3 regions of the Microbacterium sp. NPDC079356 genome follow, and region 3 is predicted to be linked to each of the others. Evidence: predicted binding sites of a transcription regulator. Region 3 holds the regulator's gene; each other region holds the start of a gene.

Region 1 (10,411 bases), on a different contig from region 3:
GTGCGCGCCCGCAATCGATGGCGACGCGCACTCGTAGCCCTCATCGCCGGAGTCTTCTCCGGCGCCCTGCTGTTCGGCCTCGCGAATCCCGCGATGGCCGGCACCCAGGATCCGGAGGATTTCCCTTTCGCCGTCCAAGGCAACGTCCGGGCCGCTGGTGAGCCCGTCGAAGGTGCCACGGTGGTCGTGACGGGCGGTGAATACACGGGTGAGGCGGAGACCACAGCGAACGGATCGTGGCGCGTGCCCGTCCCCACGAAGGACGTGCCCTACACGGTCGAGCTCGTCGAGGACTCGCTTCCGGACGGCGTGAGCGCGCCCGACGGCTTCGAGTTCACGCAAGAGGTGGAGTTCGGCGCGACGAGCAACGTGACGCGCAACTTCACGCTGGGAGCGGCGGAACGGACGACGACGTCCTTCTTCGACCAGTTCCTGTCTCGAGCCGTGAACGGGCTGAACTTCGGTCTCATGCTCGCCCTCGCCGCGATCGGCGCCTCCCTCGTCTTCGGCACGACCGGTCTGTCGAACTTCGCGCACGGCGAGATGGTGACCTTCGGCGCACTGGCAGCGCTCTTCTTCTCCGTAGCCGTGGACATGCCGATCTGGATCGCGATCCCGCTCGCGGTGATCGTCTCGGGGCTGTTCGGATTCGGGATGGATGCCGGCCTGTGGCGGCCATTGCGACGAAAGGGCATCGGCACGGTCCAGCTCATGATCGTCTCGATCGGCCTGTCGCTGGCGCTGCGCTACGTCTTCCAGATGTTCGTCGGCGGTGGGACGGTCAATCTGCCGGGCGGAGCATCCGCAACGATCCCGGGGCTCGGCCCGATCCGGCTGACGGTGACCGACCTGATCAGCATGGGCGTCTCCATCGTCGTCATCGTGGCATTCGCCTTCTGGCTCATGCGCACCCGCATCGGTCGCGCGACGCGCGCGGTCTCCGACAATCCGTCCTTGGCAGCGGCAAGCGGCATCGACGTCGACAACGTCGTCCGCATCGTCTGGATCATGGCCGCTGCGCTCGCGGGACTGTCGGGCGTCCTGTGGGCTTACTTCCGCCCGGGGATCAAGTGGGACATGGGCACGAGCATCCTGCTCCTGGTCTTCGCCGCCATCACGCTGGGGGGTCTCGGCACCGCCTTCGGCGCGCTCGTGGGCGCGATCATCGTCGGCCTGCTCGTCGAGGTCTCGACGCTGTGGATCCCGTCTGATTTGAAGTACGTCGGCGCGCTCGTCGTGCTCATCGTCATCCTTCTGTTCCGTCCGCAGGGTCTCCTCGGGCGCCGAGAGCGAATCGGATAACGCCTCATGGACTTCCTCCAGATCCTCAGCAACACCGCGGCGCAGATCCTGTCGCCGGTCACCCTCGGCTTCGTTCTCGCGGCGATCGGTCTCTCCGTTCATTTCGGCTTCGCCGGCCTGCTCAACATGGGCGTCGCGGGCTTCATGGCCGTCGGCGCTTACGGCTTCGCGATCTCGACACTCACCTTCGGCCTTCCCTGGGCGGTGGCAGCCCTGATCGGCTTGGTCGGTGCGGTGCTGTTCTCCCTGGTCATGGGCATCCCGACTCTGCGTCTGCGAGGGGACTACCTGGCCATCGTCACGATCGCTGCGGCGGAGGTGGTGCGTCTGCTCTTCCTGACGTCCTCCTACCGCGAGGTGACGGGTTCGGCGGACGGCCTCTCGGGCTTCCAGCGCGACTTCCGCGCGAGCAACCCGCTGCCGCCGGGCCGCTACGGCTTCGGACCGTGGACGTATCAGTCCGACCAGTGGTGGGTCATCATCGTCGGCATCGTCGTCATCGCGGTCGTCGTCGCCTTCGTCTGGCTGCTGATGCGGAGTCCCTGGGGACGTGTCATCCGCGGGATCCGCGAAGACGAGGACGCCGTGCGCTCGTTGGGGAAGAACGTGTTCGCCTTCAAGATGCAGGCGCTCATCGTGGGCGGCGTGATCATCGCGGCCGGCGGAATCGTGACGGCGATGGGTACCAACGTGAACCCGAACGTGTACGTGACGTCGCAGACGTTCTACGTCTGGACGGCCCTGCTGCTCGGCGGCGCCGCCACGATCTTCGGCCCCGTGCTCGGAGCGGTGCTCTTCTGGGTCGTCCGCGCATTCCTGTCCAACCTCCTCCCCGCGCTCGTGAAGATCGGCTGGCTGCCCTTCCTCACCGCGGAGCAGAGCCAGATGCTCGTGTTCGTCCTGGTGGGTGTCGCCCTCATGCTGCTGGTCATCTTCCGACCGCAGGGCATCCTCGGAAGCAAGAAGGAGCTGACCTTTGTCCGCTGACGTCGCGCCCCCCGCTCCCCGTCCCAAGGCCACCGGCCTGCACAAGGGCGAGATCCGCCCCGGTGTGGAGAAGGTCGACCCGATCATCGTCGCCGACGGTGTCAAGCGAGTCTTCGGCGGCTTGACCGCCGTCGACGTCGACCACCTCGAGATCCCGCGGAATGCCATCACCGCGCTCATCGGTCCGAACGGTGCCGGCAAGACCACCTTGTTCAACCTGCTGACCGGGTTCGACAAGCCCAACGAGGGCACCTGGTCCTTCGACGGCCAGAACCTCGCCGGCATCCCGGCGTTCAAGGCCGCCCGGATGGGCCAGGTGCGCACCTTCCAGCTGACGAAGTCGCTGGGACTGCTCACGGTGCTCGAGAACATGAAGCTCGGGGCGCCCGGTCAGGGTGGCGAGACCATCTGGCGCGGCATCCTGCCGTTCCTCTGGCGCAAGCAGGAAGCAGCGATCGAGGACAAGGCCCGCGGCCTGCTCGCCCGGTTCAAGCTCGACGCCAAGGAGAAGGACTTCGCAGCATCGCTTTCTGGCGGTCAGCGCAAACTCCTCGAGATGGCGCGCGCCCTGATGAGCGACCCGACGCTGGTCATGCTCGACGAGCCGATGGCCGGCGTCAACCCGGCGCTCACGCAGTCCCTCCTCGACCACATCCTGGATCTCAAGGACCTCGGGATGACGGTGCTCTTCGTCGAGCACGACATGCACATGGTCCGTCACATCGCCGACTGGGTCGTCGTGATGGCCGAGGGGAAGGTCGTCGCCGAGGGGCCGCCCGACACCGTCATGAAAGAGCAGGCCGTCATCGACGCCTACCTCGGGGCCCACCAGGACGTCGATCTCGGCGTCGTCACGGGCCGCTACGAGGGCGAGCTGACCGCCGAAGCTCAGGAACTGATCGAGGAGCAGCACAAGCTGCAGGACACCGTCGAGGCGGATGCCACGACGCACGCCGCGGAGGATTCGTCGGCACCCGGCACTCCGGGCTCGACGCGCGGAACGGAGGAGACCAAGTGAGCGACACCGCCGCATCCCCCGCGGGCGCGACTGCGACTGCACGTGCTCAGAACGTCGTCGAGCTGCGAGATGTGCACGCCGGCTATCTGCCGGGCGTCAACATCCTCAACGGCGCCAATCTGACGGCCGCGAAGGGCGAGCTCATCGGCATCATCGGCCCCAACGGCGCCGGTAAGTCCACGATGCTCAAGGCGATCTTCGGGCAGGTGAAGGTCCGCTCCGGTGCCGTCATGCTCAATGGCGAGGAGATCACGGGCCTGCGAGCGAACAAGCTGGTGGCGAAGGGTGTCGGGTTCGTCCCGCAGACGAACAACGTCTTCCCGAGCCTGTCGATCGCTGAGAACCTGCAGATGGGTGCGTATCAGCGGCCGAAGGTCGTCAACGAACGCATCGACTTCGTGACGTCGATCTTCCCCGACCTCGCCAAGCGTCTGCAGCAACGGGCCGGTTCGCTCTCGGGCGGCGAGCGGCAGATGGTCGCCATGGGCCGCGCACTGATGATGGACCCCTACGTCCTCCTGCTGGACGAGCCGTCGGCCGGTCTGTCGCCGTCCCGCCAGGACGAGGCGTTCCTCCGCGTCTCGGAGATCAACAAAGCCGGTGTGACGACCATCATGGTCGAGCAGAACGCGCGCCGGTGCCTGCAAATCTGCGACCGGGGCTACGTCCTCGATCAGGGCCGTGACGCTTACACGGGCACCGGCCGCGAGCTGCTCAACGATCCGAAGGTCATCGGCCTCTACCTGGGGACGCTCGGCACCTGACCTCCAGAAGGACCCTTCGACGCCCCCGGCTTTCGGTCGGGGGCGTCGTCATGTGCGCACGGAATGCCGCCGGCGGACGTCCTCGGCGGCGGCATCCGCTCCCCTGCCGCGATGCACCGAGCGCCGGCCCATCGCTGCCGGTGACAGCGCGTCGGGCGCACAGAGAACGGCCCCGGTCCGAGGACCGGGGCCGTTCTGTGATCGTCGAATCAGCCGACGTTGAGGAACGAGTAGTTGTTGTCCTCGCCGTACTGGAAGACACCGATGGATGCCTCCGTCGGGTCGCCCACCTCGTTGAAGGTGATGGGGCCCGAGACACCGTCGTAGTCGGCGACCTCACCGGCGTTGATGATGTCGGCGCACTCCGCATAGGTGGTGCACTTCGTGCCGTCACCCGAGCCGCCGGACACCTGCTGCAAGTGCGCAGCGACGTCCGGACCCTCGCTGGAGCCGGCCTCGAGGGCAGCGAGTGCGAGGAGGATGACCGCGTCGTAGGACTCGGGACCGTAGGTGTAGTCCTTGAGCTCCTCGTTGCCCTCGCCCGTCCAGAACGCGTTGAGATCCTCGCGGAACGTGGCGATGCTGTCGGGGTCGACGGCGGGGTAGGTTCCCTTGGCGCCCGTCAGGGTGCCGGCCTCGAATTCGTCGCCGAAGTTCGAGAGGTTGCCGTCCACGAGGTACATCTTGTCCTTCGGGAAGTCGGCACCCACGAGCTCGGGGATGATCGTCTTCACCTCTTCGAACGTGATCAGCGCGATGGCGTCGGGGTCAGCCGCGAGGACGTCCTCGACCTGAGCCGAGAAGTTGGTGTCACCCGTGTTGTACAGCGACGCGGAGACCACCTCGCCGCCGGCGTTCTCGAAGGCGGCCTTCGTGAAGCAGGCGAGACCCGTTCCGTACGAGTCGTTGAGGATGATCATGCCGAGCGTCTCGGCGCCGTCGCCCGCGATGAGGTTGCCGAGCACCTCGCCCTGCAGGACGTCGGAAGGAGCGGTGCGCCAGTAGAGACCCTTGTCCTCGTAACCCGTGAAGGCGGCCGAGGTGTTGGCGGGCGAGAACTGGATCGCGTCGGCGGCGATGACCTGATCGATGAACTGCAGCGACGTGCCGGAGGACGCCGCGCCGATGATCGCCGTGGCGCCCGCGTTCAGCAGACGGGGGATCTCGGTCTCGTAGGCCTTGTTGTCGGTGTCGCCCGAGTCGCCCTGGACGAGGTTGATGGTCACACCCTTCGCCGCGTCGTTGACCTCAGCGGCAGCGAATTCAGTGCCGGCGATCTCGGGCGGGCCGAGGAAGGCGAGGTTTCCGGTGACAGGCAACGCGGTGCCGATGGTGAACTCGAGGTCGGTGGCGGGGCCCTCCGACGTGGAGGTGTACTCCGGGGTGTACGAGGCCGGTTCGGCCTCGTCGCAGTTGACCGGGAACTTGAAACCGGCCGGCTCGTTGGACGCGCCGCCGGACGCTGTGGGGGTCGAGGATCCGGCGCAACCGGCCAGGACCAATGCGCTCGCGCCGACCAGGGCGATGGCGCCCATGACCTTTGCGGAACGCGAACGGGAGAGAACGCTCATTGTGCTCCTTGCTGTGGTGACACGGGTCAGTTCGGGACCAGCCCGGTGTGTTCAACCTAGTGGCGCGCTCGTCTCCCCAATGTTGCCGTTCGTTAACGATGTGTAACGAGGTGGGCACGCTCCCATAACGGTCTCGGAAAGCGCGGTCAGACGGGGTCGGGCACCAGCGCTTCGGCGCGGGTCCGGTTGCGCCGGGACGACAGAAGCGAGTCCACCGTGAAGACCGCGACGGCGACCCAGACGAGGCCGAATCCGATCCAGCGCTCGAAGGGCATCGGCTCGCCGAGGATGAGCACCCCGGTGAGGAACTGCATGATCGGCGCGATGAACTGCAGGATGCCGACCACGGTCAGCGTGGTGCGGCGGGCGCCGGCGGAGAAGAAGAGGAGCGGAACGGCGGTGACGGCCCCCGCCAGCAGGAGCAGGACGGTGTGCCCGGTCCCTTCGCGGCCCATCGTCAGTCCGGAGGTGACGCCGACGAGGACGAGCTGGAGGACGGCGATCGGCACGAGCCAGAAGGACTCGAGGGTGAGGCCGCTCACGGCATCCACCGACGGTCCGATCTTCTTTTTGACGAGACCGTACGTCGCGAAGCTCGCCGCGAGGGCGAGCGCGATCCAGGGCACGCGGCCGACCGCGACGATGATCACGACCACCGCGACGCCCGCGATGCCGACCGCGACCCACTGCGCAGTGCGCAGGCGTTCCTTCAGCACGATGACGCCGAGGAGCACGGTCGCGATCGGGTTGATGAAGTACCCGAGGCTCGTCTCTACGACGTGACCGGTCAGGGTCCCGATGAGGAAGACCTGCCAGTTGACGTAGATGAGCAGGCCCGCCAGGAGCGTCCAGAGCATGAGGCGACGATCGCGCAGGATGACCCGCATCCGCCCCCAGCCGCGGGTGATCGCGAGCAGCGCGATGCAGAAGACGAGGCTCAGCAGGATGCGCCAGCCGACGACCTCCCACGGGGTCGTCGGGGCGAGGCTGACGAAGTAGAGCGGCAGGAAGCCCCACAGGACGTAGGCCGAGAAGACGAAGACGCCCCCGAGGGACTTCTCGCGCGCGGCCTGCTCGGGTGTCATGAGCACAAGCCTATGACGGTCATGACAGCGGGCGCGTCATCCGCACTGCCGTCGATCGCCCGGATCCTGCCATCAACGGGACAGGGCCCGGATGCCGAAGCATCCGGGCCCTGCGCTGCAGTCGCTGCGTGTCAGCGGACGACGACCGCCAGGACGTCGCGAGCCGACAGGACGAGGAACTCGTCGGCGCCGAACTTCACCTCGGTGCCGCCGTACTTGCTGTACAGGACGCGGTCGCCGACGGCGACGTCGAGCGGAACGCGGTTGCCGTTGTCGTCGATGCGGCCGGGGCCCACGGCCACGACCTCGCCCTCCTGGGGCTTCTCCTTGGCGGTGTCAGGGATGACCAGGCCACTTGCGGTGGTCTGCTCGGCCTCGACCTGCTTGATGACGATGCGGTCTTCGAGCGGCTTGATGGAAACCGACACGGTCTACCTCTTTCTTGCTGGTGGGGTCCTGCTACAAGACTCATCAGCACTCGCTTACCGAGAGTGCTAACAAAAGTCTAGAGCGCGGTTGGCACTCATGCAACGCGAGTGCCAACACGATGACGGATGCGGCGACGCACCATCCGACCGCGGAGACCTAGGCTGGCCGGATGGACAAGGCCGAGCTCACCGCCCTCCTGACCCCCCAGGGGCTGCGGATGATCGACGAGGTCGGACCCCTGGCATCCACCGCCGAGGTCGCGGCCGCCGTCTCGCGGCTGCGCTCCGCCGGCCACTCCCCCGATCTCGTGTCGGCCGTCGTCGGGCAGGCGCACCTGCGGGTGCGTGCAGAAGGCAAGTTCGGTCCGTTCGCCGAGCGCATGCTGTTCACCCGCGCGGGACTCGAGCAGGCGACCCGCCTCGAGGTCGCCGCCCGGCACGCCGGACGGTTCCGGGCCGCGGGGATCACCCGCGTCGCCGACCTCGGATGCGGCATCGGCGGCGACGCCCTGGGACTCGCGGGCATCGGCCTCGATGTGCTCGCGGTCGACGCCGACGAGACGACGGCCGCCCTCGCCGCCTACAACCTCGCGCCGTTCGGCGATGCGGTCACCGTGCGGCAGGGCCTCGCCGAGGAGACCGACCTGGACGGCTGGGACGCGGTCTGGCTCGACCCCGCCCGTCGGACCGCGGGGCACAGCGAGACCAGCCGCACCCGGCCCGAGGACTGGTCACCCTCGCTCGACTGGGCGTTCGCCCTCGCAGAGCGGATGCCGGTGGGCATCAAACTCGGACCGGGCCTCAATCGCAGCCTGCTCCCCGACGACGTCGAGGCGCAGTGGATCAGCGTCGACGGTTCGACCGTCGAGCTCGTGCTGTGGTCGGGCGCCCTGCGTCGCGACGGCGTGGCACGCTCGGCGCTCGTGATGCGGGGCCGGGCCGCGGCGGAACTGACGGCGGCCGCCGACGCGCCCGACGAGCCGGTCCGCGAGCTCGGCGCCTTCCTCCACGAGCCCGAGGGCGCCGTCATCCGCGCGCGCCTGATCGGCGAGGTCGCCCGGGAACTGCAGGCGGGGATGGTGGCCGAGGGCATCGCCTACCTGACCTCGGATGCCGCCTTGACGAACCCCTTCGTGCGGACGTTCCGGGTGCGGGACGTCCTGCCGATGAAGGTGCCCGCGATCAACGCCGCTCTCCGCGACAGGGGCGTCGGCACGGTCGAGATCAAGAAGCGCGGCGTCGACGTCGACCCGGCGCAGTTCCGGCGCAAGCTCGCGCTGCGCGGCGACGCCTCGGCGACGCTGATCCTCACGAGGGTGGGCGAGGGGCGGGACGCGAAGCGGGTCGCCGTGCTCGCGGAGCGCGTCTGAGTCAGCCGGATAGGGCGCCCTGCGAGGCCGCCCACCACAGCCAGCCGGCGCTGTAGGCGAGCGAGGCGATGCTCAGACCGAGACCCCAGAACGCGGTCTCGCGCTTCTCCCACGGGCGTCGCAGCGCGAGGACCGCGAGGACGACGCCGATCACCCCGACCGGGAACCCCCAGCCGACGAAGCAGGCCAGCACGAGCGCGAGCGACCCGAACAGCAGCGACCAGCCGGCGCTCCGCGGCAGCACCGGCGCCGGGGGGATCCAGCGGACGTCCGGCGCGGCGGCCTCGTCGGGATCCGGGTGCACCGCGAGCGGCGGCGCGACGGGCAACGGCTGCGTGAGCTCCCGACGGAATCCGCCCCGGTGCGCGCCGGGGAGCGCGGTGTCCGTCGGCGCAAGGACGACGTCGGGCGATGCCGCCTCGACGGCGGGGGCGGCGGGGGGCTCGTCCGCGGCTGGTGCGGCGGGCGGCGGCATCCGCTCGTCGCTCATGACGAGGGCTCCACCTGGATCGTCGTGACGGGCAGGGTCGAGTCGGCGCCGAACGCGAGGGTCGAGGCGGGGCGACCGCTCATGATGAGCTCGGACGCCAGTGCCGCGATCATCGCCCCGTTGTCGGTGCAGAGCGAGAGGGGCGGGATGCGGACGGCCACCCCCGCGGCCTGCGCACGCTCGAGCGCGACGTCGCGCAGGCGCTTGTTCGCGATCACGCCGCCGCCCAGCAGCAGGCGGGGCACGTCGTGACGCGCGCAGGCGTCGAGCGCCTTCGTCACGAGGACGTCGACGACCGCTTCGCGGAAGGATGCCGCCACGTCGGGCACCGAGACGGGCTCACCGGCCGCCTCGCGCTGCTCGACCCAGCGCGCGACGGCGGTCTTGAGCCCCGAGAACGAGAAGTCGTAGCGGTGCTCGGCCATGTCGGACGCACGCGACATACCGCGCGGGAACCGGATCGCCTGCGGGTCGCCCGTCGCGGCGGCCTTGTCGATCTCGGGGCCGCCGGGATAGGGCAGACCGAGGATGCGGGCGATCTTGTCGAAGGCCTCGCCGGCGGCGTCGTCCATCGTCTCGCCGAGCAGCTCGACGTCGGAGACGAGGTCGCGGACGAGGAGCAACGAGGTGTGCCCGCCGCTCACGAGCAGCGCGACGGTCGGGTACTCGACCTCGTCACCGGTGAGGATGTCGGCGGCGATGTGCCCCACGAGGTGGTTCACGGCGTACAGCGGTTTGTCGAGGCTGACCGCGAGCGCCTTGGCGGCGCCCACGCCGACCATGAGGGCGCCGGCGAGACCCGGCCCGCTCGTGACGGCGACCGCGTCGAGGTCGGCGAGCGAGACCTGCGCCTCGGCGAGCGCCGCCTCGATCGCCGGCTGCAGCGCCTCGAGGTGGGCGCGCGCGGCGACCTCGGGCACGACGCCGCCGTAGCGGGCGTGCTCGTCCATCGAGCTCGCGATCGTGTTCGAGAGCAGGGTGCGTCCCCGGACGATGCCGATGCCGGTCTCGTCGCAGCTCGTCTCGATACCGAGCACCAGGGGTTCGTGCGTCATCTCAGCACCATCCTTCGGCGGCGGTCGGCGCCGCGGTGCGACGGGCGTCCCAGGCGACGAGGTCCAGCTGCATGACGATCGCGTCGACGTCGTCGGGCTGGTAGTAGCGCGGCCGGCGGCCCACCTCGGCGAACCCTTCGGACAGGTAGAGCGCGGTGGCTCCGGGATTGTCGGCGCGCACCTCGAGGAACACCTCGCGCGCGCCGCGGGACCGGGCCGTCGCGAGCAGTTCGCGCAGCAGCGCGCGGCCCCGGCCGTGACCCCGCGCGTCGGCGGCGATGGCGATCGTCTGGATGTCGGCATCCGCTGCGCCCTGCACGGCGCGCACACCGCCGTACCCG
Region 2 (10,411 bases), on a different contig from region 3:
GTTCCGCACCTCTCTCACGATCTGCCCGAGCGCTGCCCTGGTCGGCTCCGCGAGCACGAGATCGCCTAGCAGTCGATCCGGGTGCGTCACCCGAGCTAGCGGCAGTGAACTGTCACGGTCGACGGGCGGGTCCGGGGTGACGAGCACCTCGTTGGCGCCGACGCCGGCGTTCGCGGCGAGCACCGCGCGTAGCTCTTTCGCGAGAACGGTGTGCCGTTTGGCCTCCTCTTCCTGGATGATCGCCTGGGCTGCGCGGCGGAACTTCAGATCGTCCCTCTCCCCGTACGCCGCGATCATGTCGCGCAGGTGCCTACCAGCCATGGACCGACCCTAACACACCAGTGATAGGCGAATTAATATTTCTTTGATAAGTTTGAGCGGTGGCTGGAAGAGCAAGGCGCGAGGACTTCGTACTGTCCGAGAGGTCCCGACAGCTCCGTGAACTTCTCAAGAAGCAGCGCACAGAAGTACTAAAAATTTCACGTGCCGAGCTGGCCCGACGGTCCCGGGTGTCCGCATCGAACATCCAAGCCATCGAGGACGGTCGAACCCTTGATCCTGGATTGTTCACCGTGGTGCAACTGGCGGTCGCGATGCACCTGGACCTGAGCGCAGTGATGAGGTCCCTTGACGGCCCACTGTCGACGGCGCCCCTCCACCCCCACGGATGATCCGACAATTGTCCCCCTTCTGAGCCCCTATGCGCGCCGCCGGAAGAATGGCTTGGTGCGAGAGCTGGCGATCGTCAACTGTGGCTCATGCTGCCCACGGCCAGGGACATTCCCCGTTGTTCGCCCTCGGCATCGCACGCTGAAGCCGTCCACGCCCGCTCGACGTTTTCAGTGACCGCCGCACCGTGGTGGAGTGGGACGCGCCGGCTCCTTGAGACCGCGCTCCCGGGCTGTGCTCGCATGGGATCCCTCCGTGCCGCAGAGTGGCGGACCAGGGAAGGCTCTTCACCCAGGTCGCGAATGTGTGCACGGATGTGTGCACCTGCATCCGCCGGCCTCGCAATAGCGCGAGTCGAGTCTGTGACCGTCCGGTCTACGGATCAGAAGGGTAGGGGTTCGAGTCCCTTCGGGCGCACACTGTGTTGAGACAGTCCAGGTAAGGCCCCGCTTCGGCGGGGCCTTACCTGTTTAGGCGGTCCGGGATCACGGCCCGCTCGTGGCCAGGCTGATCAGCCCGGTCACGCCGATGAGGACGAAGGCGACGGATGCCGCCCCCTTCACCGCGGCTGCTCGCCGATTGCGGTCGAGCCAGCTCGCGACCGCGAACGCCGCGAACGACACGCCCCACGCGAGCGCCGTCAAGCGAGACGAAAGGTGTGCGACGAACGGTGCCACGGACGCCCAGAACGTCACGGCGGCGAAGGTCGCGACCAGGGCGACCAACAGGGAAGCCAGCCCGATGAACATTGCTGTCTCGCCGCGGTCCGCCCATCGCTCCGCGGGCGTCATCCGGACGTTGCCTGACGAGAGGTCCGCCGCGAAGCCGTCGGGAAGGGTGGCGTCGTCGTCCAGCAGACTGAACTCCCGCACGCGCTTCTCGTCCGCGCCCTGCGCGATCGCCCAACGCAGGTAGGCCGTGACATCCCTCGGGTCGGCGTCCGGGGTTGCGACGGCGTACCGCCCGGCCTGATCGCGTGCGCCCCCTTCGCGGTAGAGCTCGATGAGAGTCGATCGCAGCGCGGTGTCGTGAGGAGAGCGCTCCAGGGCATGCCGGAGGGGGCGCGCAGCGCTGCTGAGGCGACCCGGCTTCTCCGGGCGACCCGCGGCATCCGTCGTCGTCATCCGATCAGTATTGCGGTGACTGACTCTGCAGCAGTCAAGTTGTGCACAACTCAATTGCGTGCAACCATTGTCGTATGAGAGCGATCGAGCAGATGGTGTGCTTCGGGGTGTACTCGGCCAGCCACGCGTTCACGCAGGCCTATCGGCGTGTGCTCGCGCCGTGGAAGCTGACGTACCCGCAGTACCTCGTCATCGTCGCCCTCGGCGAGCAGGAGCCCCGGTCGGTCAAGGAACTGGGCGAAGAGCTCTTCCTCGACTCGGGCACCCTCTCGCCGCTGATCCGCCGCCTCGAAGCGCGCGGTGTCGTCTCCCGTTCGCGCAGCCCCCACGACGAGCGTGTCGTCGAGGTCGCGCTGACGGACGACGGCCGCACTCTCCGCTCGGAGCTGTCCGTCGTCGGCGCGGAGATCGCGCGCTGCACCGGGCTGAACGAAGAGAAGGCGCGGATGCTGCTCGACGTGGTCCACGACCTGAACCGCGTCATGCGCACCACCGACGAGGCGATCGCCTCCTGACGAAAGGACCCCCATGGAAGCCCTCTACACCGCAGAAGCCCTCGCGACCGGAGGCGGCCGCAACGGGCACGTCCGCACCGTCGACGGCCTCGTCGACACCGACGTGCGTGTGCCCAAGGAGATGGGCGGTGCCGGTGGCGCTCCGAACCCCGAGCTCTTCTTCGCCGCCGGTTACGCGGCGTGCTTCCACAGCGCCCTGCAGTCCGTCGCGCGCCAGCAGAAGGTGACGCTCGAGGACACCAGCGTCGGTTCGCGCGTCAGCATCGGCTCGAACGGCCAGGGCGGATTCGGCCTCGCCGTCGAGCTCGAGGTCGTCATCCCCAACCTCCCGCACGACCAGGCGCAGGCGCTCGCGGATGCCGCGCACCAGGTCTGCCCCTACTCCAACGCCACCCGGGGCAACATCGAGGTCACCGTCACGGTCGTCGAGGACTGAGCTCCGCCGGTCCCAGAGGGCCGGCCTCAGAGGGCGAGACTCAGGCGACAGGGCTCACGCGCAGCCAGCGGAATCCGCAGGCGGGCAGCGTGAGCCCTTCGTCGATTCCGACGTCGACACCCTCGACGAGATCGTGGGCGGTCGGCGCGAAGCCCGACAGCGTCACGGCCGGTACGTGCACCGGTTCCGCGGCGACGTTCGCCAGCACCAGCACGACGGTCCCTTCGCCGGGTCGCTGGTAGCCCACCACCGACGGCGCCGGCACGTCGAAACCGATCAGGCGCGCCCCGTCGAATTCCGGCGTCGTGTGACGCACCGCGATGAGCTTCGTGATGTCGCGCCGGAGCCGGCCGGCCGAGGTGGCGGCATCCGTCATCTGGGCGTAGCGGTCCCGCGGCTTCTGGCCCCGGTGCGTCCACCGTGCGTCGTCGCGTCGCTCCGGATCGTCGCGGAACGTCGGGTCGTTGAGCTGGCCCACCTCGTCGCCGAGCCACAGCATCGGCAGCCCCGGCAGGCTCAGCAGGAGCGCGTGGGCCAGCACCACTCGCGCCTCGCCGAGCGGGTCGCCGGCCTCGACGCCGGCGAGCGAGGCCGTGGTCCCCGCGACGCCGCCGTCGGTCGCGATCCCCCGGCCGAAGCCGGAGCCGTCGGTGTAACGCGCGGTGAGCTCGGCGGCATCCGTCTGCCACGCGACTGCGTCGGCGTCGCGGAGGGCGACGACGTCGCTGCGTCCGTCACGCCGCTCGAGCGCGTGCTGCAGGGGAGCGGCGTCCCCCGTGGCGAACGCCTGCCACAGCGGCGCGGACCCGGGGGATGCCGGCAGCACCTCGACCCCGGGCGCACCGATCGCGAGCACCGGGGCGATGACCGCCGCCGTCTCGCGGTCGGGGACGAGGAAGACCTCGACGCCGCGGCCGGCCAGGAACAGCAGATCGTCGACGAACACGCGCAGATCCGAGGCGGCGGGGACGTCGACGGCCAGGGCGATCCCCGACAGGCGCAGTTCGGCCGCCAGGTCGGAGAGTCGGTCGATCGAGCCGAGTCCGGGGTCGCCGCGGCGCAGGTCGGCGGTGCCGTCCTCGCGCCGGGCGAACGGCGACTGCACGTGCAGCACGCTCACGCCGAGTTCGCGCAGCGCCGGGATCTCGTCGCGGAGCCCGGCGAGGTTGCCGGCGTAGCGATCCGCGAAGCACACCGCGCCGAGGGCGTAGCGCGAGCGGGACATCGGCGCGTGCGCCGCGCGCTGCTCACCGTGCACCTTGAGCTCGAGCGAGCGACCGTTCGCCGCCACCACCGCTGCCGTCACGAGGTCGGCCAGCAGCGACGACGAGGAGTCCGCCCGCTCGGCGAGGGCGTCGTGCAGCGCGGGAAGGTGCCGACGGATGCGGTCCGCCGCGGCCTCGTCGACGCGGGTGCGCTCCGCGACGGTCGACAGCGTGGCCGCGAGTTCGTCCTCGACGGCCCCCATGGTGCTCATGCGGTGGACCTCCCGCTCCCAGCGTAGAGGGCGGGCGTTCCCGCCTCAGCCGGCGCGGCCCACCGTGCTGTCGAGGAACGCGTGGATCGTCGCATGCAGCGCCGCGGTGGCCGCCGCGTCGATGGTGCCCGCATGACCGCCTTCGACGGGCTCGAGGTAGTGCACCTCGGCATCCGTCTCGTTCGCCAACCGCGCCGCCATCTTGCGCGCCTGCACCGGCCCGACCCGGTCGTCGCTGGCCGCCGCGTAGATGAGGGATGCCGGGTACCGCCGCCCGGGCTCGATGAGGTGGTACGGCGAGAAGGTCTTCACGAACTCCCAGTCGGCGGGGTCGTCGGGGTCGCCGTACTCGGCGATCCAGCTCGCGCCGGCCGACAGGCGCGTGTACCGGCGCATGTCGAGGAGCGGGACGCCGCAGACGATCGCCCCGAAGTCGTCGGGGTACCGGGTCAGCATGTTGCCGACGAGCAGCCCGCCGTTGCTGCGCCCGTGGCAGGCGATGCGGTCGGGGGTCGAGACGCCGCGGGCGACGAGGTCACGCGAGACAGCGGCGAAGTCCTCGTACGCGCGGTGGCGGTTCTCACGGAGGGCCGCGAGGTGCCATTCCGGGCCGAACTCGCCGCCGCCCCGGATGTTCGCGACGACGTACACCCGGCCCTGCTCGAGCCAGGCCGGGCCCACGATCGTCGGGTACTCCGGCGTCAGCGCGTGCTCGAAGCCGCCGTAGCCGTTCATCAGCACGGGCAGTGCGCCGTGCCGCTCGCGGGGGCCGACCTCGAAGTACGGCACCCGGGTGCCGTCGGCCGACGTCGCCCAGTGCTGCTCGGCGACGAGACCCGTCGCGTCGAAGGTCGCGCGGCTGCGGTCGACGACCCGCGGCTCCGCGCCCGGGTCGAGGACGAGCAGGGTGGGCGGTGTGAGGAAGCCGCGCGCGACGACCCAGAGCTGGTCGTCCTCGTCGTCGTCCGCCGTCGCGACGTTCGCGCTGAAGAGGTCGTCGTCGCCGAGCCCGAGGTCGAGCTCGACACCGGTCAGCGTCGCCGGGTCGAGCGACACCAGCCGGCTCTGCACGCGGTCGAGGATCGTCAGCACGAGGCGGGTCTTCGTCCACGCCCAGGACTCGAGCACCGCGGTGTCGGTCGGCGCGAACGCGACGCGCAGGTCCGACCCGTCCCCGCTCGTCACGGTCTCGAGGGGGCCGAGCAGGAGGGTGCCCGACGGATGCGTCGTGTCGCCGATGCGCCACGGCGTCGTCGTCCGGACGGCGACCAGGTCGCCGTGCACGTCGGCGTGCGCGTCCTGCGGCACGGCGATCAGGTGCGGTTCGGCGCCGTCCCACACCCACGCCTCGGAGTGGAAGAAGTCGTGCGCGATGACGACGATCGGCGTCGCCGCGCCGCCGGTGTGGTCGACGTGCGCGAAGACGCCGACGTCCGACGGGACACCCGTGAGGATCGGCGGCGCGTCCTCGAGCGATTCGCCGCGGCGCCAGGCACGGGCGGTGATCGGATAGCCCGAGTCCGTGACGCCGCCGCCGTGCAGGGCCGTGGCGACGAGCAGCGTGTCGCGGTCGACCCACGCGATCATGGACTTCTCCGCGTCGAGGGCGAAGGGGGAGTCCTCGACGAAGCGGCGGGTCTCCAGATCGAACTCGCGCACCACGGCGGCGTCTCCGCCGTCGGGGCTCAGGCGCACGAGCGCGCGGCTGCTGCCGGCCGGCCCGTGCGTCGCGCCGGCGAAGGCCCAGGTCCTTCCCTCCTCGCGGCCCAGTGCGTCGACGTCGAGCAGGACCTCCCAGTCCGGAGTGCCCGCCGTGAAGGCGGCGAGGGACGTCCGGCGCCAGAGGCCGCGCGGGTTGTCGGCATCCCGCCACAGGTCGTACATGAGGTCGCCGTGACGACTCGGGACGACGAGGCGGTCGGGGTCCTGCAGGATGCCGGTGAGCCTGGTCTCGAGCGCGTCGCGGGCAGCGCCCGCATAGGCGCCTTCGGTCTCGGCGGTGCGCTCCGCGGCCCACGCGCGAGCCGCGGATCCGTCGATCTCCTCCAGCCAGAGGAACGGGTCGGCGGGCTCGGGGGCGATCTCGTGGGCGCTCATGCGGTCAGCCTACGGGGCACCTCCGCCGCGTCGTTCGCCGTGCGAGAACCATTGGCACTCTCCATGCGGGAGTGCTAATCTGGACGTACTTGAGCCGCAGGGGCTCAACTTTCAGACCACTTGGACAAAGGAGAGAATCATGGCGACCTACGACCCGTTCCGTGAAATCGACCGCCTGGCGTCGACGCTCTTCGACACGCGCCGCGGCCCGCGACGGATGCCGATGGACCTGTACCGCGACGGCGACCACTACGTGCTGAACGCCGACCTCCCCGGCATCGACCCGGGCTCGGTCGACATCGACGTCGACGGCCAGCTGCTGACCATCCGCGCCGAGCGCACGCTGTCGTCGGGCGAGGGGGTCAAGTGGATCACGCGCGAGCGTGAGACCGCGAGCTTCCTCCGCCAGCTGAACCTCGGCCAGGGCATCGACACCGACGCGATCACCGCGACCTACAACAACGGTGTGCTGACCGTCACCATCCCAGTGAGCGAGAAGGCCAAGCCGCGCAAGGTCGAGGTCGTCGCCGACGGTTCGTCCCCGACCATCACCACCCGCGAGAGCGAGCCGCAGCCGATCGACCAGTGATCGGCGCACCGCTCCGGCGATGAGACGACGATCGCCCCGCACCCCGTCTCGGGTGCGGGGCGATTTTTGTGTCGTCAGACGCCGCGCAGGCGAGCGGTGAGCCGCTCGAGCTCAGCGAGTTCGTCGTCGGTGAGCACCGACATCCGCTCGGCGATGGTGCGGCCGTGCGTCGTCGCGAGCCGGCGGAACATCGCCGCGCCCTGCTCCGTGGCGCGCAGCACGGCGCCGCGGCCGTCGTTGGGGTCGGGGCACTTCGCGACGAGCCCGCGCGCCACCATCCGGTCGACCAGGCGCGACACGCTCGGCTGGCTGATGAGCATGTTCGCCGTCACGTCGCGCAGTCGCGCGGTGTGACCCTCGCAGCGCGTGACGGTCAGGAGCACGTCGTATTCGGCGCTCGAGAGATCGTCGTCCTCGAAGTCCCGTGAGATCTCCGCCAGGACCTCGTGCTGCGCGCGGAAGAGGCTCTCCCAGGCAGCGATGGCGAGGCGGCGGTCGGTCATGGCGTCAACTGTAGCGTCGCTCGTAGGGTTGACCGCGTGCAGCCCTGGTCCCGTCGTCTCGCCCGTGCCGGAGCCGTCGTCGCCGTCGCGCTCGGCGTCCTCGTCGGCGCTCCCTCGGCGGCGAACGCCGACGTCGAGGACTTCTCTTTCGACAGTCTGACCGTCGACTACGCGCTGACCCGCGCCGAGGACGGCACGAGTCGGATGCGGGTGGTCGAGGAGCTCGTGGCGCGGTTCCCCGAGACCGACCAGAACCGCGGCATCCGACGGGTGATCCCCGACGAGTACGACGGTCAGCCGCTGCGGCCGAGCCTCGAATCGGCGGTGGACGCGGAGGGCGACCCGTGGGAGGTCGTCGAGACCGACGATGGCGAGGACGGACTGGTCGTGACGGCGAGATCCGAGGACTACGTCCATGGTCGCCAGACCTTCGTCCTCACCTACACCCTCGACAACGTGACGCGCGAGTTCCCCGACACGGGGCTCGAGCTCTACTGGGACGTGAACGGGTTCGATTGGGCGCAGCCGTTCGGTGAGGTGACGGTGAGGCTGCATCTGGACGGCGAGATCGCGGATGCCGCCGGCTCCCTCGCCTGCTATGCCGGACCGTTCGGGGCCGAGACGCCGTGCGACGCCATCGACATCGACACGTCCTCCTCGGGCGCGACGATCGTCGCGCGGCAGGCCGAGCTCGGCCCCCGCGAATCTCTGACCTTCGCGGTCGGGTTCGCCGACGGCACCTTCGAGCCGCTCGACACCTCATACCTCGGCACACCGCTGGGCTGGGGGCACGCCGCTGCCGGTGCGGGCCTCGTCGGGGTCGCGGGGTGGACGCTGTGGCTGCGGCGCCGCCACCTCTCCGACGAAGCCGGCAGGCCGACGGTGATCGCGGAATCCGAACCGCCCGCGGGGGTCGACGCGCTGCACGCGGCGGTGCTGCTGCAGAAGACCGGCAAGGCCATCCCCGCCGAGGTGCTCGAGCAGGCCATCGTCGGCTCCATCCGCATCACCGAGGGGGAGAAGCCCCGGTGGGGGTCCGCGAAGCTCGTCGCCGAACTGGTGGACCCCGGGCGCGCCGACGCCGACGGTCGCGCGCTCCTGACGGGACTGTTCCCCGACGGCCGGACGGGCGACCGTTTCGAGTTCGGCACCTCGGACACGCGCCTCTCCTCGACGGCGCAGCGGATCCTGAAGGATGCCGAGTCGGCGCTCTACGATCGCGGTTTCCGACGCGAGGTCCCCGCCTGGGTGCGAGCGGTCCCGGCTGTCGTCGCGGCGGTGCTCGTGGCCCTCCTCGTCATCGCGACGATCGCGCTGTCCGATCGGGCGGTCGATCCGCTGTGGCCGCTCATCGGGCTGTTCGGCGGAATCGCGGTGGCCGTCGTGGTGATCGGGATGATCGCCCGCAAACCGCTCACGGAGAGCGGCGCCGAGGTGAGGGACCATCTCGCGGGGCTGCGTCAGTTCATCGAATGGGCGGAGGCGGACCGCATCCGGATGCTGCAATCGCCCCGAGGTGCGGAGCGCCGTCCCGTCGACACCGGGGATCCGCGCGTGATGCTCGACCTCTACGAGCGCCTGCTTCCGTACGCGGTCGTGTTCGGGCAGGAGAAGCAGTGGGCGGTTCACCTCGCGGTGCTCTACGCCTCCGCGGGCGTCGCGGCGCCCGTCTGGTACGCGGGCACCGGCGGTTTCGATGCGGCCTCGTTCTCGTCGAGCATCGGGTCGCTGTCGGCGGCATCGACCTCGTCCGCGTCGACGGGCGGGTCCAGCGGCGGCGGGAGTGCCGGCGGCGGAGGAGGCGGCGGCGGTGGCGGCGGGGTCTGATCGATCCGACGTCGGACGGTAACCACGCCGTCACGCTGCGTTCGAGCGCTCCGGTCGCGAACGGTGACGATCTGCCGGCTGCGGCGGAAGGTGGCATCCAGGCATCCGTCCGCGGCGATCGCGTCGTCTCGGGCCTGACCGCGGGGGAGCGCTACGACGGCTTCCTCTACTCGACTCCCACCGCGCTCGGCTGGGTGACGGCGGATGCCGCCGGCTCGGCGAGCTTCGCGCTGCAGGCCGACCTCGACGAGGGCCGTCACCGGGTGGCCGTCGTCGACGAGTCGGGTGAGCTGGTCGGCTGGGCCTCTGTCACTGTGGCCGCGGAAGAGGTCGTCGCCGTCGGCGACGAGCTCGCGTCGGCCGGCGGTCAGTCGGGTCCGGTGTGGATCGCAGGCGGTGCAGGTGCGGCGCTGCTCGCGCTCGGCGCCCTGCTGGTGATGCGCCGCCGTCGGAGCGCGACCGTCTGACACGTCACGCAGTAAGGGCCGGCTGGAGAGGCATCCAGCCGGCCCTTGTCCCTTTGCACCAAGAGTGTCCTGCAATCACATGTCGGTAGCTGCCACAGCAAAACATCTACCGTGCAACGAATGTATAACGACGAGATAACGGTGGCAAGGGTTTCTTGTTATCAATTTGTGATGGGCGGGCAAGGGGTGCGCTGGTGTCCGATTGTCCTTAGTCAATGAGAGACTCGGCGAGACTCATCGTCTGTCATCAGAACCGCTGGATCAGCGTGTGATCGCAACTTGCCCCGCAAATCGCCTCTGCCACGGTGTCTCCACGGCGCCGGATCGATAGTGCGTGCGCACCCATTCCACGGCTTCCTCTGCGGGGACACCGCTGTAGCGCGCGAGGATTGCAATAGCCGTTCCTGTTCGTCCCCGTCCACCTCCGCACGCGATTTCGACCTTCATTCGGGCTGATCGGGTGAACGCCTCCTCGATCGCTGCAACCGCATCGGTCGCGCTTCGCGGCACACGGAAGTCCGGCCAGGCAACCCATCGGGATTCCCAAGCCTCAGCGTGCGGCTTCGCGGTCAGATAGATCCCGAAGTCGGGCACCTCATCGCCAACCGGTGGGCCTGCCCTCAGGGATCGACCCCGCACGGTGCGACCGTTTGGAAGCTCGACAACCCCAGCCATCATCGGATCCCACGTATGCATGCGTCCATCCT
Region 3 (10,411 bases):
GGGCGACGTTGCGCTCGGTGTGCGCCGAGACCTCACCTGTGGCGGCATCCACCGTCAAGGTGATCTCACCGATCTTGGCGCCGTACGAGCCGGTCTGCACGACGGGACGCGTCCGGTCCGTGCCGGGAATCGGTGCCGACCACGCGTACTCCTTGTGCGTGTGACCGGTGAAGATGGCGTCGACCTCGGGGGAGGTGTCCTCGATGATCGCTCCGAAGGCGCCGCCCGCGGCGACCTCCTCCTCGAGGGTCGCGCCGTCCGGCGTGCCGGCTCCGGCGCCCTCGTGGTAGAGCGCGACGATGACGTCCGCCTCGCCGTTGGAGGCGTCGCCGTCGGTCAGCTGCGCGGCGACGCGGTTGACCGCCTCGACCGAGTCGCCGAAGTCCACCGACTCGATGCCGGTCGGCGTGACGAGCGTCGGGGTCTCCTCCGTGACGGCGCCGATGACGCCGACCGTCAGTCCGTCGGCCTCCAGCAGCGCGTACTCGTCGAGCGCCGGGGTCGTCGTGCCCTTCTCGTAGACGTTCGCACCCAGTTGCGGCGCGTCGAACGCGTCCGACACCCGACCCGACAGGTCGGCGAAGCCGCGATCGAACTCGTGGTTGCCGACCGCGCTCGCCTGCAGACCCAGGGCGTTCAGGACGTCGATCGTGGGCTCGTCCTGCGCCACGGACGACGCGAACAGCGAGGCGCCGATGTTGTCGCCGGCCGACAGGAACAGGGTGGGCCCGGATGCGGCCTTCCGCAGCTCTTCGACGGTCCCCGCGAACGCGACGGTGTTGCCGTCGATGCGTCCGTGGAAGTCGTTGATCCCGAGAAGGGTCAGCTGCACGGGGGCGGCATCCGCGTCCATTCCGACGATGACCGGATCGTGGTCGCTCGAACGGAACGGGTCGGCCGAGTAGAACTCGGTGCCGTGGGTGCGGAAGCGGCTGTACTCGAGGGCGATCGACTCTCCGGAGTTGATGTTCCAGATGTCCGCGCCGGTGGCGCGGGCGAGCGCCGCCTCGTTCAGCAGGACGTGGTCGAGCGAGCCCGAGAGCCCCGAGAAGCTGTACGACGACGAGTCGAGGTCGAACGCCTGCTCGGCATCCGCGTACCCGGCCTCGTAGAGCACCTGCAGCGGGTCCTCCTGGCTGTACGAGTTGAAGTCGCCGGCGAGGGCCACCGCATCCACGTCGCCCTGGATCTCCGCGACCCAGTCGCGCAGTGCGGTCGCCTGACGGACCCGCGACTCGTTCGAGGATCCCTGACCGTCGCCCGTGTCGGCGTCGCCGGGCCACGGACCCGCGGAGCCCTTGGACTTGAAGTGGTTGACGACGAACAGGAACGGGTCGCCTCCCGCGGCGGGCTCGAACACCTGCGCGAGGGGCTCCCGCGCGTTGCCGAACGCCTCGCCGTCGGCGCTCTGGTCACCGAGGGCGCGCGCGGCGCCCACGGGGGAGACGAGGGCGGGCTGGTAGATGATCGCGTTGGTGATCACGTCCTGCTCGGATGCCGGGGGGAGATCCGCCGACGAAGGAACGAAGGCCCAGGTGTCGGCACCCGCCTCCGCGTTCAGCGCGTCGACGAGCGTGGCGGTCGCCTCATCCTTCTCCTCGCCGAGAGCGGCCGAGTTCTCGATCTCCATGAGACCGATCACGGCGGCATCCACCGAGGTGATGGCCTCGACGAGCTTGGTCTGCTGACGCTCCAGGTCGGCGGCGTCCCACGCGCCGCGCTGGGCGCATCCGTCACGGACGGTGACGCCGTCGCCGAACCGGTCGGGGTAGGCCTCGCAGCTCGCCGAGTCCGTGCCGAGGGTCGTGAAGTAGTTGAGGACGTTGAACGACGCGATCGACAGGTCCCCGCCGACGTCCTCCGGCGCGTCGGTGCGGACGTTCTCGAAGACGACCTCGTCGGCTCCCGTGCCGTCGCCGACGAGCGGCTCGGTCGGGTTCAGCTTCCACGTGCCGTTGCGGTAGTCCACGATGAGCGGCGCCGAGAAGGTGACGCCCCCGCCGACCGTCACCGGCTCGGTGAGCGAGACGTAGGCGGGGGTCAGCGCGCGGTTGGCGCCCGACGTGTAGTCGATCCCGGCGCCGTCGTCGAGGCGCACACCGCGCGCGGCGTTGTCGGCGGCCACCGCGGCCGCGGCGTCACTGCCCGGGCGGGCGGCGTCGGTGGGCTGACGCAGAGGGGTGTCGCCGGCAGCCAGACCCACCTCGCCGAAGCGGTTCGTGCTGTAGGTGTCGCTGACGGTGAACGCGCCTTCCGGGGCGACGAGCATCGACTCGAGCGACTCGCGCTGCGCCGCCGTCGTCGGCCAGCCGACCGTCGCGGGCGTGGGAGCCGCGGCGTCGTCGATGACGTCGGCGTCGCCCGGCTCCACGGTGATCTCGGTCAGCCCGTCGAACTCCGACACGACGCCGGTGACCGACACGGTGTCGCCGAGCGCGACCTCGCGGACGGCGCCCGGGGCGTAGACGAAGACGGCGTCCGACGCGGTGTGCGCGTCGAGATCGAGTGTGCCGCCCGTGCCGGGCGTCTGGATGACGTAGCCGTTGTAGCCGCCGGTGGGATAGTGCGCGGTGACCACGCCGGTGGTGGTGACGGTGCGGCCGGTCAGCGGGGACGCATCCGTCGTGCCCTGGATCTCGGCGATCGTCGCCGCCTGCGGCTCGGGGTCGGGCTCCGGCTCGGGGTCGACGTCCGCGCCGAGCCCGGTGGGCGTGGGGGCGCCGGCGGCGAAGTCCGCCGCGTTGTCCGCGGTGTTCGAGGCGTCCTCGTCGCGGGAGACGCTCGTCGCGTTCGAGGTCCCGGGCGCCGGCGCGGAGCCGGCGAAGGCCGAGGCGGTGCTGCCCCAGCCGACCAGGTCGACGACCTGGTCCAGATCGGCGATCCCGGTGCTGCCGGTCAGTGCCGCCTCGGTGGACACGAGGGCGACCTTGGCGCCGCTGCCGCTCATCGCGATCGAGCCGTCGACGTCGGCCTCGAACGCGGGGAGCGACGTGTTGCTCCCGAAGGCCTGACCGATGAGCAGGTTCTCGCCGGCGGGGAGGTCGACGTCGCCGAGCTTCGTCACCTGCCAGGTGGCACCGGTCGCAGAGGCGTACTGCACGCTGAACCCGCTGAGGTCGACCGTCTCGTCGCCCGTGTTGGCGAGCTCGATGAAGTCGCGGTTGACGGCGGCGCCGCTGTTGCCGCCGCCGCCGTACACCTCCGAGATGACGACGGGCGCGTCGGCCGACACGGCGGCGTTCGCCGCGCTCGGCACGAGGGCGAGACCCGCGGCCGTCACGGCGGTGACGGTCAGCAGGGCGCCGGTGCGGCGAAAGGCGGACGGTGAGGCGTGCGCAGGAACGGGTGGGTTCGACACGGTGGGATCTCCCGAAGCGGCACGGGCGCGGGGCTTATCGCGCAGGAACCGACCGCCACATTGAGCATTCGGTCGGTCTCGCGGCCCCGCAAGTGTCAGATCGGTTAACTCTTTCTCATGCGGCGGGCCACTGGCGTGTCGCCGCCGTGGCGGGTTATGGTTCCCGATCGTCGGGGCTGGCGCCCGGCCCCGCGCCGGTAGACTCGGCTGGTCATGTCACCCCGCGCCCTTCAGCCCCTGCAGCCCGCGGCCACGCCGCCCGCGCAGCTCCGCAACTTCTGCATCATCGCCCACATCGACCACGGCAAGTCCACCCTGGCCGACCGCATGCTGCAGATCACCGGCGTGGTCGCCGACCGCGACATGCGTGCCCAGTACCTCGACCGCATGGACATCGAGCGCGAGCGCGGCATCACCATCAAGAGCCAGGCGGTCCGGATGCCGTGGGCCACCGCCGACGGCACGTTCGCCCTCAACATGATCGACACGCCCGGCCACGTGGACTTCACCTACGAGGTCAGCCGCTCCCTCGCCGCCTGCGAGGGAGCGATCCTCCTCGTCGACGCGGCGCAGGGCATCGAGGCGCAGACCCTCGCCAACCTCTACCTCGCCCTCGAGAACGACCTCGAGATCATCCCGGTCCTCAACAAGATCGACCTGCCCGCGGCGGACCCGGAGAAGTACGCCGCCGAGCTCGCGAACCTCATCGGCGGCGACCCGGCCGACGTGCTCAAGGTGAGCGGCAAGACCGGCATGGGGGTCGAGGCCCTCCTCGACCGCATCGTCGAGCGCATCCCCGCACCCGTCGGGGATGCCGACGCCCCCGCCCGGGCCATGATCTTCGACTCGGTCTACGACGCCTACCGTGGCGTCGTGACGTACGTGCGGATGGTCGACGGCAAGCTCGAGCCGCGCGAGCGGATCCAGATGATGTCGTCGAAGGCGGCCCACGACCTCCTCGAGATCGGGGTGTCGAGCCCCGAGCCCGTGCCCACCAAGGGTCTCGGCGTCGGCGAGGTGGGCTACCTCATCACCGGTGTGAAGGACGTCCGCCAGTCCAAGGTCGGCGACACGATCACCAACCACCGCAAGCCCGCATCCGAGGCGCTCGCGGGGTACACCGACCCGAAGCCCATGGTCTTCTCGGGCATCTACCCGATCGACGGCAGCGACTACGCCGAGCTCCGTGAGGCGCTCGACAAGCTGAAGCTGTCGGATGCCTCGCTGCAGTACGAGCCGGAGACCTCGGTCGCCCTCGGGTTCGGATTCCGCTGCGGCTTCCTCGGTCTGCTGCACCTCGAGATCATCACCGAGCGCCTCGCGCGCGAGTTCGGACTCGACCTCATCACGACCGCGCCGTCCGTGACGTACGAGGTGATGACCGACACCGGCGAGACCGTGACGGTGACGAACCCGTCCGAGTACCCCGACGGCCGCGTCGCCGAGGTCTCCGAGCCGGTCGTGAAGGTCGGCATCCTCCTGCCGAAGGACTACGTCGGCACCGTCATGGAGCTCTGCCAGTCCCGCCGCGGCACCCTGCTCGGCATGGACTACCTCAGCGAGGACCGCGTCGAGCTGCGCTACAACATGCCCCTCGGCGAGATCGTCTTCGACTTCTTCGACCACCTGAAGTCCAAGACGCAGGGCTACGCGAGCCTCGACTACGAGCCGGCCGGTTCTCAGACCGCCGACCTCGTCAAGGTCGACATCCTGCTGCAGGGCGAGAAGGTCGACGCGTTCAGCTCGATCGTCCACCGTGAGAAGGCCTACGCCTACGGGACGATGATGACCGAGCGGCTGCGCAAGCTCATCCCGCGTCAGCAGTTCGAGGTCCCCATCCAGGCCGCGATCGGCGCCCGCATCATCGCCCGCGAGAACATCCGCGCGATCCGCAAGGACGTCCTCGCGAAGTGCTACGGCGGTGACATCACCCGTAAGCGCAAGCTGCTGGAGAAGCAGAAGGAGGGCAAGAAGCGCATGAAGATGGTCGGCCGCGTCGAGGTCCCCCAGGAGGCGTTCATCGCCGCGCTCTCGGGAGACGTCGAGGGCAAGGACAAGAAGTAGGCTGGCACGATGCGCCGCGGGAGTTTCCAGGCAGGGACCGTCGACTACGCCGCCGTCGGGGCCACGCAGGCCCCCGATCTCATGGGCTATCCGCCGAAGGGCACGACCCCGGCGGAGGCGTCGTGGCGTCTCGGCAGCGGTGAGAGCCGTTTCGTCACCTCGACCGAATCGCTCCTCGGGTGGGGAGCGCAGCGGGGGGCGGGTCTCCAGGTGACCGATGTGCGCCCGGCATCCGGTCCGATGTACTCCGGTGTCGGCTTCGACGCCGACGGCAACGCCATCCAGCCCAGCCGTCTCGACGACGACCAGCGTTTCGACGCCGACGGCGTGCCGTTCGCGAGCGCCGGGACGACCGTGCACCTTCGAGGGCGCGTCGGCGGGATGCGGGCGGATGCCGAACTCCGGGTCATCTCGGTCGTCGACGAGCCGCGTCGGGTCGGGTTCTCGCTCGGCACCGTCGGTGGATCCGTCGTCAGCGGCGAGGAGTCCTTCCTGCTCGAATGGCGCGACGACGACGAGGTCTGGTTCACGGTCCGCGCCTTCGACAAGCCGACCGGCGTGCTCTACCGCCTCTGGCGTCCGCTGGTGAAGCGTCGGCGTCGCGCCCTGTTCCAGGGGTACCTGCAGGCGATGTCGCCGATGTACGCCACCGGCTCCTGATGGGCTCGGCCCTTCCCCTCGGCGATCCCGCTCCTCTCGACGGCGCACTGCCCGCCGACGTGCGCGTGTCGGACGACGTCGACTTCGGCGTCTACCTGCACGTCCCGTTCTGCCGCGTCCGCTGCGGCTACTGCGACTTCAACACCTACACGGCGACCGAACTGCGCGGCGCCCGACAGGACGCGTACGCCGACGAGGTCCTGCGCGAGATCGCGATCTCCCGGCGCGTGCTGGCCGAACGCGGACCGCTCCGCCCCGCGCAGACGGTGTTCTTCGGCGGCGGCACCCCGACGCTCCTGCCGCCCGGCGACCTGGCGCGCATGCTCGACGGCGTCCGGGAGGCCTTCGGTCTGGCGGACGGTGCCGAGGTGACGGTCGAGGCGAACCCCGACACGATGACGGACGCCGTGGCCGAGACCCTCGCGGCCGCCGGTGTGACACGCCTGTCGATCGGCATGCAGTCGGCTGTCCCGCACGTCCTCGCCGCCCTCGACCGCACCCACGACCCCGCGAACATCGCCACCGCGGTCGCCGCGGCACGGAACGCGGGGCTGGCGGTCAGCCTCGACCTCATCTACGGCGCTCCGGGGGAGTCGCTGGAGGACTGGCGGACCTCGCTCGAGACGGCGACGGCCCTCGCACCCGATCACGTCTCGGCCTACGCGCTCATCGTCGAGGACGGCACGAAACTCGAGCGGCAGATCCGCCGCGGCGAGGTGCCCGCTCCCGATGACGATCTGCAGGCCGACATGTACGAGCTGGCCGACGAACTGCTCGCCGCGGCGGGATACGGGTGGTACGAGGTCTCGAACTGGGCGACGAACCGCGCGCAGCGGTCGCGCCACAACCTGTCGTACTGGCGCGGCCAGGACTGGTGGGGGTACGGCCCGGGCGCCCACAGTCACATCGGCGGACTCCGGTGGTGGAACGTGAAGCACCCCGCGGCGTACGCGCAGCGCCTCGCGGCGGGACAGTCGCCGGCGGCCGGACGGGAGCGACCGGATGCCGAGGCCCGCCGCCTCGAGGACATCCTGCTGCGCTCGCGCATCGTCGACGGGGTGGCCGTGGACGAGGCGACGGCCGCCGGGCGGCGGAACGTGGCATCCCTCATCGCCGACGGGCTCGTCGACGGCGCGGCGGCGGTCCACGGCACGATCGTGCTGACCCGCCGCGGGCGGCTTCTCGCCGACGCCGTCGTGCGGGCGCTCACCGAGTGATCCGAGCAGAACGCTCCGCGCGCGGTAGAATTGGCACTCCAAGATCGAGAGTGCCAGCGGAGGAGGGATGATGGTCTCGGAACGCGGTCTTCAGGTGTTGCGCGCGATCGTCCAGGACTACGTGGACACGCGGGAACCCGTCGGCAGCAAGGCGATCGTCGACCGCCACCAGTTCGGTGTGTCCGCCGCCACGATCCGCAACGACATGGCCCTCCTCGAGGACGAGGAACTCATCATCGCGCCGCACACGTCGTCGGGCCGTGTGCCCACCGACAAGGGGTACCGGGTCTTCGTCGACCATCTCGCCGAGGTCCGTCCGCTGACCTCCGCGCAGCGCTCCGCGATCGGCGCGTTCCTGGAGGACACCGGCGACCTCGACGACCTGCTCGTCCGCACGGTCCGCACGCTCACCCGCCTCACCGGACAGGTCGCGATCGTGCAGTACCCGTCGTTCGCCCGGGCGAACGTCTCGCACGTCGAGGTCGTCCACCTCGGCGGCACCCGCATCGTCATCATCGTCGTGACCGACACCGGCCGGGTCTCGCAGCGGGTCGCGTTCCTCGCGACCGAGCCGTCCGCCGAGGAGGCCGAACAGCTCAAGCTCGCGATGGCCGCGCTGCTGACCGGCAAGAGCGTCCGCGACGGTGCCGCGGCGATCGCCCGCATCCTCGAGGAGGAGGCTCCGGCCCCCCGCGAGGAGAACCGGCGGATCGTCCTGCGCGCGATCGGCGAGGAGCTCGACGAGTTCCGCTCCGACCGCATGGTCATGGCCGGGTCCGCGACCCTCGCCCGTCGCGAAGCGGACTTCCGCGGCAGCATCTACCCGCTGCTCGAGGCGATCGAGGAGCAGGTGACGCTCCTGCGCCTCATGGGGGAGATGGTCGCGGACGACCGGGGACTGGCGACCAGCATCGGCCGCGAGAACGAGCCGTTCGGGCTCGCCGAGGCATCCGTCGTCGCGGGGGACTACGACGCCGGCGGCTCGCAGGCGCGCGTGGGCGTGCTGGGTCCGACCCGCATGGACTACCCCACCAATCTCGCGGCGGTCCGTGCCGTCGCGCACTATCTGACGCGTCTGCTCGAAGAAGACGAGAAGTCGCGCTGAACGAATCGGCCTCCGGGCCGGAGAGGTGATTGTGGCTGACCACTACGAGGTCCTGGGTGTCGCGCGCGACGCGAGCCCCGAGGAGATCAAGAAGGCGTACCGCCGACTGGCGCGACAGCTCCACCCCGATGTGAACCCGGGAGAGGATGCGTCCGAGCAGTTCAAGCTCGTGACGCACGCGTACGACGTGCTGAGCGACCCCGACCAGCGCCAGCGGTACGACCTCGGTGGCGACTCCGGGGCGTTCGGCGGCGCCGGGGCCGGGTTCGGCGGCTTCAGCGACATCTTCGAGACGTTCTTCGGCGGAGGCGGCGGGGGCACGCGTGCCGGACGGCCGCGCTCGCGTCGCGAGCGGGGCCAGGACGCCCTCGTGCGCGTCGACCTGACCCTCGGCGACGTCGTCTTCGGCGTGCACCGCGACATCGAGGTCGACACGGCGGTGCTGTGCGAGACCTGCCAGGGCTCGTGCTGCCAGCCCGGCACCCAGCCGGTGACCTGCGACATCTGCCACGGCTCGGGGCAGATCCAGCGGACCGTGCGGAGCCTGCTCGGCAACGTCGTCACGTCGCAGCCCTGCACGACCTGCCAGGGCTACGGCACGACCATCCCCTACCCGTGTTCCACGTGCCAGGGCCAGGGCCGCGTCCGCGCGCGCCGCACCGTGTCGATCGACATCCCCGCCGGCGTCGAGACGGGACTGCGCCTGCAGCTGCCCGGATCGGGCGAGGTCGGCCCCGCGGGCGGCCCCAACGGCGACCTGTACCTCGAGGTGACGGTCGCGCCGCACGACGTCTTCAGCCGTGACGGCGACGATCTGCTCGCGACCCTCGAGGTGTCGGTGATCGACGCGATCCTCGGCACGAGTGTGACGATCGATTCGCTCGACGGCCCCGTCGACCTCGAGATCCGCCAGGGTGTCCAGGCGGGCGACGAGCTGACCATCCGCGGGCGCGGCATCACCCCGCTCCGCGGCGAGCAGCGCGGCGACCTCCGCGTCGCCGTGCAGGTGGTCACCCCGTCGCACCTCGACCCCAAGTCGCGGGCCCTCGTCCAGGAGCTCGCCAAGCGCACGCGCCCCGCGCCGCCGCACCTCGCCGAGTTCCACCCGGGCCTGTTCTCCAAGCTCCGCGGCAAGTTCAAGCGCTGACCGTGGCCCTGCACTTCCTGATCGAGGATGCCGGTGCCGCCCGCCCGGGCGACGTCGTCCGGCTGACGGGCGCCGAGGCGCACCACGCGGCCGCCGTGCGCCGCATCCGGGTCGGGGAGGGGGTGACCGTGGGCGACGGCCGCGGCCTCTGGCTCACGGGAACCGTCGCCTCGGTCGCACCGAAGGAGGTCGTCGTCGAGGTCGTCGAGCGGCGGGAGCACCCGGCGCCGTCGCCGCGCACGGTGCTCGTGCAGGCGCTCGCGAAGGGTGATCGCGACGAGCTCGCGGTGCAGGCCGCGACCGAACTCGGCGTCGACGCGATCCTCCCGTGGCAGGCAGCCCGGTCCGTCTCGCGGTGGGACGGCGCGAAGGTCGCCAAGGGCGTCGCACGCTGGGAGTCGATCGCCCGCGAGGCGGCCAAGCAGGCCCACCGTGCCTGGCTGCCCGAGGTGGGCGACCCGGTGACGACGCGGCAACTCGTCTCGCAGGCCGAGTCGGCACGGATGCTGGTGCTCGAACCCACGGCATCCGCTGCGCTCTCCGCGGTCGACCTCGACGCCGCAGACACCCGTGACGTGCTGCTCGTCGTCGGTCCCGAGGGTGGGATCTCGCCCGACGAGCTCGACGCGTTGCAGGCCGCGGGCGCGACCCTCGTGCGGCTCGGCGACACGGTTCTGCGCACCTCGACCGCCGGTCCCGCAGCGCTCGCGCTGGTCAACCGGGCGCTCGGCCGCTGGTGAGTCGGCACCGGCCGACGCCGGGAGCCGCTGACTAGACTGGGGGGATGAGCGAGTCGTCGGTGTTCACCCGCATCCTCCGGGGTGAGATCCCCTCCGAGATCATCGCGGAGACCGAGAACG

What was found. Region 3 encodes HrcA, which represses chaperone genes, less so after heat shock. Its sites were predicted from a motif close to TTNGCACTCGNNNNNNNCGAGTGCNAA; they were not measured.
Region 1: groES (co-chaperone GroES) is a predicted target of HrcA. The motif match lies at 7,244-7,270, and genes of this name have one in related genera.
Region 2: ACPEH0_RS06290 (Hsp20/alpha crystallin family protein) is a predicted target of HrcA. The motif match lies at 6,370-6,396, and genes of this name have one in related genera.

Annotation. Positions count from the first base shown of each region.
Region 1 is NZ_JBMWDN010000005.1:182,610-193,020, reverse strand. It holds gene ACPEH0_RS12585 (branched-chain amino acid ABC transporter permease) at 1-1,302, shown strand, start outside; gene ACPEH0_RS12580 (branched-chain amino acid ABC transporter permease) at 1,309-2,289, shown strand; gene ACPEH0_RS12575 (ABC transporter ATP-binding protein) at 2,279-3,307, shown strand; gene ACPEH0_RS12570 (ABC transporter ATP-binding protein) at 3,304-4,071, shown strand; gene ACPEH0_RS12565 (ABC transporter substrate-binding protein) at 4,281-5,642, opposite strand; gene rarD (EamA family transporter RarD) at 5,789-6,727, opposite strand; gene groES (co-chaperone GroES) at 6,859-7,155, opposite strand; gene ACPEH0_RS12550 (class I SAM-dependent methyltransferase) at 7,326-8,525, shown strand; gene ACPEH0_RS12545 (hypothetical protein) at 8,527-9,015, opposite strand; gene tsaD (tRNA (adenosine(37)-N6)-threonylcarbamoyltransferase complex transferase subunit TsaD) at 9,012-10,070, opposite strand; gene rimI (ribosomal protein S18-alanine N-acetyltransferase) at 10,072-10,411, opposite strand, start outside.
Region 2 is NZ_JBMWDN010000002.1:301,577-311,987, reverse strand. It holds gene ACPEH0_RS06320 (AAA family ATPase) at 1-321, opposite strand, end outside; gene ACPEH0_RS06315 (DUF6584 family protein) at 1,155-1,793, opposite strand; gene ACPEH0_RS06310 (MarR family winged helix-turn-helix transcriptional regulator) at 1,886-2,308, shown strand; gene ACPEH0_RS06305 (organic hydroperoxide resistance protein) at 2,322-2,744, shown strand; gene ACPEH0_RS06300 (DUF3459 domain-containing protein) at 2,785-4,221, opposite strand; gene ACPEH0_RS06295 (prolyl oligopeptidase family serine peptidase) at 4,267-6,318, opposite strand; gene ACPEH0_RS06290 (Hsp20/alpha crystallin family protein) at 6,458-6,907, shown strand; gene ACPEH0_RS06285 (MarR family winged helix-turn-helix transcriptional regulator) at 6,982-7,410, opposite strand; gene ACPEH0_RS06280 (DUF2207 domain-containing protein) at 7,447-9,237, shown strand; gene ACPEH0_RS06275 (LPXTG cell wall anchor domain-containing protein) at 9,432-9,704, shown strand; gene ACPEH0_RS06270 (protein-tyrosine phosphatase family protein) at 9,966-10,379, opposite strand.
Region 3 is NZ_JBMWDN010000001.1:723,569-733,979, reverse strand. It holds gene ACPEH0_RS03715 (ExeM/NucH family extracellular endonuclease) at 1-3,358, opposite strand, end outside; gene lepA (translation elongation factor 4) at 3,572-5,422, shown strand; gene ACPEH0_RS03705 (DUF1990 family protein) at 5,432-6,082, shown strand; gene hemW (radical SAM family heme chaperone HemW) at 6,082-7,299, shown strand; gene hrcA (heat-inducible transcriptional repressor HrcA) at 7,370-8,404, shown strand; gene dnaJ (molecular chaperone DnaJ) at 8,436-9,551, shown strand; gene ACPEH0_RS03685 (16S rRNA (uracil(1498)-N(3))-methyltransferase) at 9,554-10,291, shown strand; gene ACPEH0_RS03680 (HIT domain-containing protein) at 10,336-10,411, shown strand, end outside.